Regions from separate parts of the Sodalis sp. RH15 genome, predicted to be linked through region 1. Evidence: riboswitches for the same ligand, from Rfam matches in the RefSeq annotation. Region 1 holds a riboswitch; each other region holds the start of a gene.
The links. Region 1 has a riboswitch for thiamine pyrophosphate ahead of thiC (phosphomethylpyrimidine synthase ThiC). Riboswitches for the same ligand answer to the same signal wherever they lie in the genome.

Region 1 (3,263 bases):
GCGCGGAATTCGGCCGACATCGTATCCATGCCGCTTTGCTGAACGTCGATGGCCTGAGCGGCGGCATAATCCCTGACTTCCTGGGAAATCTTCATTGAACAGAACTTAGGACCGCACATGGAACAAAAATGCGCCACCTTACCGGACTCCTGGGGCAGGGTTTCATCGTGGTATGCGCGTGCCGTGGCGGGGTCCAGCGCCAGGTTGAACTGATCTTCCCAGCGGAATTCAAAACGCGCCTTGGACATGGCGTTATCGCGAATTTGCGCGCCGGGGTGGCCTTTGGCCAGATCCGCAGCGTGGGCGGCGATTTTGTAGGTGATTAGCCCTTGCTTCACGTCCTCTTTATTTGGCAGGCCCAAATGTTCCTTGGGCGTGACGTAGCACAGCATGGCGCAGCCGAACCAGCCGATAAGCGCCGCGCCGATGCCGGAGGTAAAATGGTCATAACCGGGGGCGATATCGGTTGTCAGCGGTCCGAGAGTGTAAAAGGGAGCTTCGTGGCAGTGCTCCAACTGCTCGGTCATATTGCGGCGAATCATATGCATCGGGATATGGCCGGGGCCTTCTATCATGACCTGGACGTCATATTCCCACGCGATTTTGGTGAGCTCGCCAAGGGTATAGAGTTCGGCGAACTGCGCCTCATCGTTGGCGTCCTGGATGGAGCCGGGGCGCAGGCCGTCGCCCAGCGACAGCGCTACATCATAGGCGGCGCAGATTTGGCAGATTTCGCGGAAATGTTCATACAGAAAGCTTTCCTTGTGATGTGACAAACACCATTTCGCCATAATGGAACCGCCGCGGGAGACGATGCCGGTTAACCGTTTGGCGGTCATGGGCACATAGCGCAGCAGCACGCCGGCATGAATGGTAAAGTAGTCCACCCCTTGTTCCGCCTGCTCCAAGAGGGTATCGCGGAACGTTTCCCAGGTCAGATTCTCCGCCACGCCGTTGACCTTTTCCAGCGCCTGGTAGATGGGCACCGTACCGATGGGGACCGGGCTGTTGCGCAGTATCCATTCCCGTGTTTCGTGGATATAGCGTCCGGTGGAGAGATCCATTACGGTATCCGCGCCCCAGCGCGTGGACCATACCAGTTTTTCCACTTCTTCTTCGATGGAAGAACTTACCGCCGAGTTGCCGATGTTGGCATTGACCTTCACCAGAAAATTGCGGCCGATAATCATCGGCTCCGATTCGGGATGGTTGATATTGGCGGGGATGATGGCGCGGCCCTCGGCAACCTCCCGCCGCACGAATTCCGGCGTGATATTTTCCGGCAGCTCGGCGCCGAAGCCATGGCCGGGATGCTGTTGCAATAGCACTTCGCCGCGGATTCGTTCACGGCCCATGTTTTCACGCAGCGCAATGAACTCCATTTCCGGCGTCACGATACCCGCCCGGGCGTAATGTAACTGTGTGACGCAGCGCCCAGGTTTGGCGCGCTGCGGCATATGGCCCGGTGCAAAACGGATTTCATCCAGACCGTCGTCGGCACGCCGCTCCCCGCTGTAACGAGAGCTTAATTCACTGACGGTTTCGGTATCCGCCCGGCGTTCGATCCAGTTGGCACGCAACGGAAACAAACCGGCGCGTACGTCAATGGATATCTCCGGGTCGCCATAGGGTCCGGCGGTATCGTATATCGGCACCGGCTCGTTCTGTTCATATCGGGGGGCGCTTTTATCACCGCCGATCATGGTCGGACTGAGCTGTATTTCACGCATCGGCACCCGGATATCGGCACTGCTGCCCTGTAAATAAATGCGGCGGGACTGGGGGAACGCCTCGCCTTTCAGGCGGTTGATAAAATCCTGGGCCTGTGCCCGCTGTTCGCGGCGGGAAGGAGTGGTGGGTAGAGACATAGCAATTCCTTATAAAGAAGTTAGGGAAAATTGCTTGTCCGGAGCGCTACGGGAGTAATAAGACAGGGCTGGAATCATATGTCGATCGACGATGATTCTTGGCGTTGAATTACTCTTGTTCCCTTCGCGGGTATTAACCCGATCAGGTTCCGCGGATCCCGAATTAACGGTCTCAGCCTGGCGTAATGTACGCGCTAGGCACTCCGACAAGATACCGGCTCATCACGAGCCAACGTTTGCTGACAAAGTGCCCCTACTCGTTGACGCCGGGGCGATTGGTCAGCGTTGCGGCTCAGATGAGCCGAAAAGGATGCTCAGACCCGACGCTAAGCCAGGCGCGAGGCATCCGGGTCATTATTGGCGGCGGGTTCCGAGGGCCGATAGTCCGCTCGGTGCTCCAACGCCTTTTGAATCAGCTTGTCCTCCAGCGAAAACCGGGTGCCCAGCGCCTCGCCGACGCCGGAAAGGGCTTCCTGGAACTCCATGCAGTTGTCATGATCCACGGCGGTCTCAAATTGGCTGTCATAAAACGACATGATTTGTTGCGTATTTTCCTGCAAAGCCTGGTAGATCTGCGTTATTAAAAGACGGTTGGGACCGCTTTCGTCCGCCTCCGGCACGATACGATCGTACACATGAAAATGGCCGGCGGACAGATAGTCCACGAGATGATGGCAAAAGTCGTCCAGCGCGTTTTCATCCAGAGGAGTATGCTTTTCTTTGTTGGGCTTAAGACCGATGAGATGGTAATAAGCAACCAGTAAGCCCCGGCGGGCCACCAGCCATTGGTCAATAAGTTCGTTACTGCCGCCAACCCGTTGAGCCAAGATTTCCAGCTGGTTTAACATGACAGACTCCGATGTAATAAAAGTAACGCTGCGTTATTTATCTTTTAAAGCTAAATTCTAGATTGCCAGTGAAAAAGGGGTAGTGCAACTAAAATGGAACAAGAACTCAGCGGTAACGAACACGGCTGGTGGGTCGTCAGCCAGAACAGCAAATTGTGGTTACCCCAAGGGGAATTGCCGTTTGGTTTGGCCTCCGCCTGGTCGCTGCAGGGGTTTACTGCAACCCCCATCGGCGAATGGGCAGGGTCTACCGCCTGGCTGGTACGCCATACCATGCCCCGGGATATGGGATCGGTCCGGCAGATCATTGACCAAGACCCCGGCCTGTTCCAATTGGCGGGGCGGGGTGTCCAACTGGCGGAATTCTACCGGGCCCACCGGTTTTGCGGCTACTGCGGACATACCATGCGCATTAGCGGCAAAGAGTGGGCTTGCCTGTGCGATCATTGCCATGAACGCTATTACCCGCAAATCGCTCCATGCATTATAGTTGCGATTCGCCGGGGCGATGAAATTTTGCTGGCCCAGCATACCCGCCATCGCGGCG
Region 2 (3,263 bases), 1.0 Mb from region 1:
AAAGCATTATCGGCTTATTATAGCGGAAGAAAAATAGACGGCTTTCGAAGGAGAGTTCCTCTTTTATGACTTCATCCCGCTTGCATCAGCAATTTATCCGCCTGTGGCAAAGCTGCCAGGGGCAGGAGCAAGAGACCACTCTGCAGGATTTGGCGCTGGTGCTCAGCTGCTCTCGGCGCCATGTCCGTTCCTTGCTGAAAGCGATGCAGGATATGGGCTGGCTGGAGTGGCGTTCCCAGGCCGGACGCGGCAAACACTCACATCTCCGGTTTCTTTATACCGGCCTGGCGTTGCAACAGCAGCGGGCCGAAGACCTGCTGGAGCAGGATCGCATCGACCAGTTGGTGCAATTGGTGGGGGACAAAGATGTAGTGCGCCAGATGCTGTTGTCCCATGTGGGCCGCAGCTTCCGGCAAGGCAAGCATATTCTGCGGGTCCTCTACTATCGTTCACTGCAAAATTTGCTGCCCGGCACGCCGCTGCGCCGCTCGGAGAACCATGTGGTACGGCAGATTTTCAGCGGCCTGACCCGGATAAATGAGGAAAATGGGGAACTGGAGCCGGATCTGGCCCACCATTGGCAGCGGGTCTCGGCGCTCCATTGGCGTTTTTATCTGCGCCCGGCCATTCATTTTCATCATGGACGCGAGCTGACCACCGACGATGTGCGCCTGTCGCTGCTGCGCCTGAAAGACCAGCCGCTGTTCAGCCATCTGGATAGCGTCAGCTCGGCCACCGCCAATACCGTTGATATCACCCTGTCCGCGCCGGACGAATGGCTGCCCTGGCTACTGAGCAGCGTATCGGCCATGATCTTGCCGCAGGAGTGGCAAACATTACCTGATTTTACCCGACGTCCCATCGGCACCGGGCCCTATGCCGTGGTCAACAATGGCCCGAGCCAGCTGAAAATCCGGGCTTTTGATGACTATTTCGGCTATCGAGCGCTGATTGATGAGGTGAATATCTGGGTATTGCCGGATCTTACCGCTGAGCTGACCTACTCAGGGGTGCAACTGCAAGGGGACGACAGCGGCCATGATGAGCTGGAAACCCGCCTGGGGGACGGCTGCTATTTTATTCTGTTCGACCAGCGCTCGCCGCTGATGCAAAACCCGGAACATCGCCGCTGGCTCTGCGAAAACATCGACCCGATATCCATGCTGGTGCAGGCCGGACCGGCCTATCAGCACTACTGGTCGCCGGCCTACGGTATCCTGCCGCGCTGGCACCACAACAAGGTCGCCGAGGCGCGCCCGAAACCGTCGGGACTGACCCATCTCAGGCTGACGGTTTACCACGCTCATTCCGAATTTGATGATTTATGCCGCGCCTTGACCGAGGTCCTGGCGCGACTGGATATCCAGTTGACCGTCAACACCCTGAACTACGAAGCCTGGCATCAGGGCGCGGCGCAGAGCGACATTTGGCTTGGCAGCGCCAACTTCTCCCCGCCGCTGGAATTCTCGCTGTTCGCGACCTTCTATGAAATGCCGTTACTGCATCACTGCCTGCAAACTGATTTCGCCCGGATAGCGCAAACCTGGCGCAGCCGGCAATTACCGCTGGCGGAGTGGTGCAGCGCGCTGGTCACCGATTATCGCCTGCACCCTCTGTTTCACCACCGGATGATATTGCAAGGGCAACGCAGCATGCGCGGCGTGCGCATGAATGCCCTCGGCTGGTTCGATTTCAAATCCGCCTGGTTTGCGCCGCCGGATTCCTAAACGCTGTCAAGAGGCGAACAAACCCATTACAATGAACGCGTTCTCAACGGGGTGCGAAATTCACCGGCGCTATGCCGCCGGTGAATTTCGCTGAGACCACACCCGTCGAACCTGATCCGGTTAATACCGGCGAAGGGATTTGAGAGCGCGCCGCGCTGCCTCAGAACTCCTTTGCCATACTTCTTTTCAGGAGCGCAACGTGATAAAAAAATGGTTACCTTCCCTTATTTTACTGGCTTCCATACCCGCATGGGCAAAACCCGTATTGACGGTTTACACCTATGATTCATTCGCCTCCGAATGGGGCCCCGGCCCGGCTATCAAAAAGGCCTTTGAAGCCCAATGCGGCTGTGAACTGAAATTCATCGTCCAGGAAGACGGCGTCGCGCTGCTCAATCGCCTGCGCATCGAAGGGAAAAAAAGCAGTGCGGATGTGGTGGTAGGGTTGGATGATAATCTGATCCAGGCCGCCCAGGATACCCATCTGTTTAAACCTCATAACGTGGATACCGCAGGACTTACCCTGCCCGGCGGCTGGCATGACGCTACTTTTCTGCCTTTTGATTACGGCTATTTCGCCTTTGTCTACGATAAAAACAAGCTTAAAAATCCCCCCGCCAGCCTGCATGAGCTTATCGATGGCCCGGCGCCGCTGAAAATCATCTATGAAGATCCCCGCACCAGCACCCCCGGACTGGGTTTACTGCTGTGGGTGCAAAAAGTCTATGGCGACGACGCGCCACAGGCCTGGCAACGTCTGGCGAAAAAGACCGTTACCGTGCCCAAGGGCTGGAGCGAGGCCTATGGGCTGTTCCTGAAAGGGGAAGCGGATATGGTGCTCAGCTACACCACCTCGCCGGCCTACCATATAGTGGAAGAGAAAAAGGATAATTACGCCGCCGCGTCCTTCAGCGAAGGGCATTATGTGCAGGTGGAAGTGGCCGGCCAACTGGCCGCCAGTAAAAATCCCGAGCTGGCGCAGCAGTTTATGCATTTTATGGTGACGCCGGCCTTCCAGCAGACCATCCCCACCGGCAACTGGATGTACCCGGTGATAAAGACTCCGCTGCCGGCCGGTTTTGACCAGCCGCCGCAAAAAACGCTGTCCTATACGCCGCAGGAAGTGGCGAAACAACGGAACAATTGGACCCAGACATGGCTGCGCGCCGTCAGCCAATAATCCCCCGCTGGCTGTGGCCGGGACTGTTGGCGGCCGCGCTGCTGGCCGCCATTGCGCTGTCGGCCGTGGGCGCGTTATGGATCAATGCCCCGGCCACTCAATGGCGGGATATGCTGACCGACGGCTATCTTCGCCATGTGCTGCGTTTTACCCTCTGGCAGGCGCTGCTGTCGGCGGTACTGTCGGTCTTGCCGGCGATTTTTCTCGCCCGGGCGCTTTTTCGCCGTCGTTTCCCCGGCCGCCTGCTGCTGCTGCGCTTTTGCGCCATGACGCTGGTGATGCCGGTGCTGGTGGCGGTATTCGGTATATTGGACGTTTACGGCCGCCAGGGCTGGCTGGCGCAGATAAGCGCGGCG
Region 3 (3,263 bases), 1.5 Mb from region 1:
CCTGCTGGCAATTGGAAAACGGCTGCCCGCTGTGGAAACAGCTGGAACAGGCCATTACTCCTGCGGCATTGACCGCATGGGTCAACGCACCGGTTTTCGAAGAGAAGCGCCTGCAAAAGGACGGACTGTTCGAGGGCTTTTGGTCCGGCAACGTTTTTATCGCCCGTTCCAACCCCCCCTATCCGTCATTGCAGTTATTATGGCGCGATGAAGACAACCGCCTGCAGCCGGGATATATCTTTACCGCGGTACCGGATAAAAAGCAGGACAAACTCGTGCCTTCGCTGCGCATTCGTCCCCACCGCGCCGAGAAACACTATCCGCTTAACGTCTTCGACGCCCGCCATCTGCAATATGCCCGCTCGCTGTTGAGCTACGCCGAAGGTGTGTTAACCGGCATGTCACCACCACTGGTGGAAATGATGGACGGGTCCAATCCCCTGCCCGACCTCTAAATCATCGGCATGCAGCAACGCCTGCTGCAAATAGGCTTTCGCCGCCCGCAGGGTTTGCTCCCAGTCGTCATATTGCGGGCGCAACGCCGCCAACGCGGCGGACAGCGTACAGCCGGTGCCGTGGGTATGGCGGGTATTGACCCGCAGGGCATCGAACCGCAGCTCCCCGTCGGCGGTAATCAGCCAATCGGGACTGGATTCTCCATGCAGATGGCCGCCTTTCATCACCACCGCCCGGCAACCCAACGCCAGCAGCGCCCGGCCCTGCTCACGCATGCCGCTTTCATCGTCTGCCGGCGGGCAGTTCAATAATGCCGCCGCCTCCGGCAGGTTGGGGGTGATGATGGATGCCAGCGGCAACAGTTCATCCCTTAGCGCCGACACCGCATCCGGCGCCAGCAGGAAATCACCGCTTTTTGCCACCATAACCGTGTCCAGCACCACGAAGGGGATGGGATATCGCCGGAGTTTTTCCGCCACTACCCGGACGATATCCCCCTGCCCCAGCATGCCGATTTTGGCGCTGTCGATACGCACATCGCTGAGCACCGAGTCCAGCTGTTCACCTACAAACTCAGGAGTGATGGGATAGATGGATTGCACGCCGCGGGTATTTTGCGCCACCAGGGCGGTAATTACCGTGGTGCCGTAAGCGCCGAGGGCCGAAAAGGTTTTCATATCGGCCTGGATGCCGGCCCCGCCGCTGGGATCGGTACCGGCGATGGTCAAGAGATTCCGGATGCGGCTCATTGCAGCTGCTCTCCCTGGAGAGTATAGAGTCTATCAAGGAAATCCACGGCAAAACTGCCGGGCCCCTTGACGTCAGCCGCGGTGAGCCGGCCGGCGCGGGCCATGACTTTGCAGGCGGCGGCCACGTGCGACAAACGATCCCCCGGCAGCGCGCAAAAGGCCGCCACCACCGCCGATAACGCGCAGCCGGTCCCCGTCACCCGGGTCATCAGCGGATGGCCGTCATTGATGGACCATATCCGCTCCCCGTCGGTGACAAAATCCACCCGTCCTGTTACCGCCACCAGCGTGTGATAGTCCGTGGCCAGCTTCCGGGCGGCGGACAGGGCCAGGCTGGAATCATCGGCACTGTCCACGCCGCGTCCCAGAGCGCTCTCGCCGGCCAAGGCCAGGATCTCGGAGGCATTGCCGCGGATGGCGGCCGGGCGCAGCGGCAGGAGACTATGGGCGAACCCGGTTCGATAGGCAAGAGGTCCCGCCGCCACCGGATCGAGTACCCACGGAGTGCCGGCCTCGTTAGCGGCCTGGACGGCGGCCAGCATGGCCTCCGCCTGGCGGCGGCGCAGCGTGCCGATATTCACCAGCAGGGCATCGGCCACGGCGCTGAATTGCGCCGCCTCTTCCGGATCGACCACCATTGCCGGCGCGGCGCCGAGCGCCAGCAGGGTATTGGCGGTAAAAGCCTGCACCACGTCATTGGTCAAGCAATGCACCAGCGGCGCATGCTGCCGAAGCAAATCAAGGGAGGCGGCCGCGGTCAGGCCGGGAAATTCCATAGGTTGTACAGTCATATTGCTCCCAGCCGGCGTTTAAGAAGACGGGATCCGGAGGAAGGGACGCCGTGACTTCCCTACGCTGGCATTATCCAGATCAGGTTATGCGGGTTAAATCTCAGTCCGCTGCGTAACAACGGACACCCCGAGTCAAGTCTGTTGATTATCCGGGTGCGGGAAGAAAAGATCAACGATCGCAGGGGACTTCCTGCAAGCCATGCCGCAACAGCATCCGGCCGATGCACCCATCGCCGGTGCGAGGCGAGGAACCTGCGCCGGTGGGGGTCAACAGCCAGACGGGGCGATTATCAAGCCAGGCCGGCTGAACCAGCCCCGACTCGGCCAAGGCCTCGAGACGGCCCAAGAGCCAGGGATCGTTATCCACCGGCAGGGAGATTGGCCAGGCCGGATTGCCAAGGCACTCATGGGAAACGTTATTCAAAATGCGTTGCAGCACCTCTTTATCAACAACATTGGAGGCGAAGGCCGTCAATGGGAATAAAAAAAGCAGATAAGAGGCAATAATTTTACACATGTAATATAATCAATCCTATTTGCTTCCTGCTGTATTTTCAATGTCTATTACCGACACTGTCTACAACTTCGCGGCGCCGGTATCCCGTCCGATTAGATTAAAAGAGAGGGTATAAACGCAGCTACAATAAACATCAGGTTTTAGCTTTCCGAGGTGAAACCCTGAGAAAATGAATGTAATTAGCACATCAATATATGGATCTGGTTTAATAAAAATTAAATAATTTTTATTTTGGATAATAAAACAGAACACACAAGACCAGCGAAGATAATATTATCCAACCTTATCGTTCATAAAGCATTAACTGAAAAGCTTGAGCTCCATGGCACGGCTAATGGCATGTTTAGCATTGACAACGCCAAGCTTATCAATAATATTTCTTATATGAAATTTTACCGTTCCTTCTCTGATGGTAAGAATAGTGGCCACCTCGCCATAGGTTTTACCCGCGCTGGCCCAGAATAATACTTCTTTTTCCCTGGGCGATAGCAGTGCATGGGTGGGTGGGCCGCCGTAAGGCTGCATAGCGCGCATTTCGGCGCGCATAAAATTGATCACTTTTTCATGGGTGGTAATCAACAGCATCTGGAATTTTTCCTTATTTTGCTCGATGATACGATAAAAATCCGAGCTGCCGGTGCGATTGGTGAGGCTCAGCGTCGCCAGATTGTCGTCGCCGTCATGCAACGTGAAGGTATAACCGCTGTTCAGACGATAAAATTTCGACAGATTGAAAAAACTGTGCTGATG

Region 2: it holds a riboswitch for thiamine pyrophosphate, as region 1 does, so the genes downstream of both, thiB (thiamine ABC transporter substrate binding subunit) here and thiC (phosphomethylpyrimidine synthase ThiC) in region 1, are expected to answer to the same signal.
Region 3: it holds a riboswitch for thiamine pyrophosphate, as region 1 does, so the genes downstream of both, thiM (hydroxyethylthiazole kinase) here and thiC (phosphomethylpyrimidine synthase ThiC) in region 1, are expected to answer to the same signal.

What each region holds. Positions count from the first base shown of each region.
Region 1 is NZ_CP178738.1:5,940,260-5,943,522, reverse strand. It holds gene thiC (phosphomethylpyrimidine synthase ThiC) at 1-1,868, opposite strand, end outside; TPP riboswitch at 1,971-2,084, opposite strand; gene rsd (sigma D regulator) at 2,195-2,716, opposite strand; gene nudC (NAD(+) diphosphatase) at 2,810-3,263, shown strand, end outside.
Region 2 is NZ_CP178738.1:4,943,166-4,946,428, forward strand. It holds gene sgrR (HTH-type transcriptional regulator SgrR) at 66-1,727, shown strand; TPP riboswitch at 1,765-1,883, shown strand; gene thiB (thiamine ABC transporter substrate binding subunit) at 1,927-2,907, shown strand; gene thiP (thiamine/thiamine pyrophosphate ABC transporter permease ThiP) at 2,883-3,263, shown strand, end outside.
Region 3 is NZ_CP178738.1:4,460,090-4,463,352, forward strand. It holds gene ACL2XO_RS20245 (hypothetical protein) at 1-455, shown strand, start outside; gene thiD (bifunctional hydroxymethylpyrimidine kinase/phosphomethylpyrimidine kinase) at 402-1,205, opposite strand; gene thiM (hydroxyethylthiazole kinase) at 1,202-1,996, opposite strand; TPP riboswitch at 2,036-2,136, opposite strand; gene ACL2XO_RS20260 (hypothetical protein) at 2,166-2,513, opposite strand; gene ACL2XO_RS20265 (helix-turn-helix transcriptional regulator) at 2,814-3,263, opposite strand, start outside.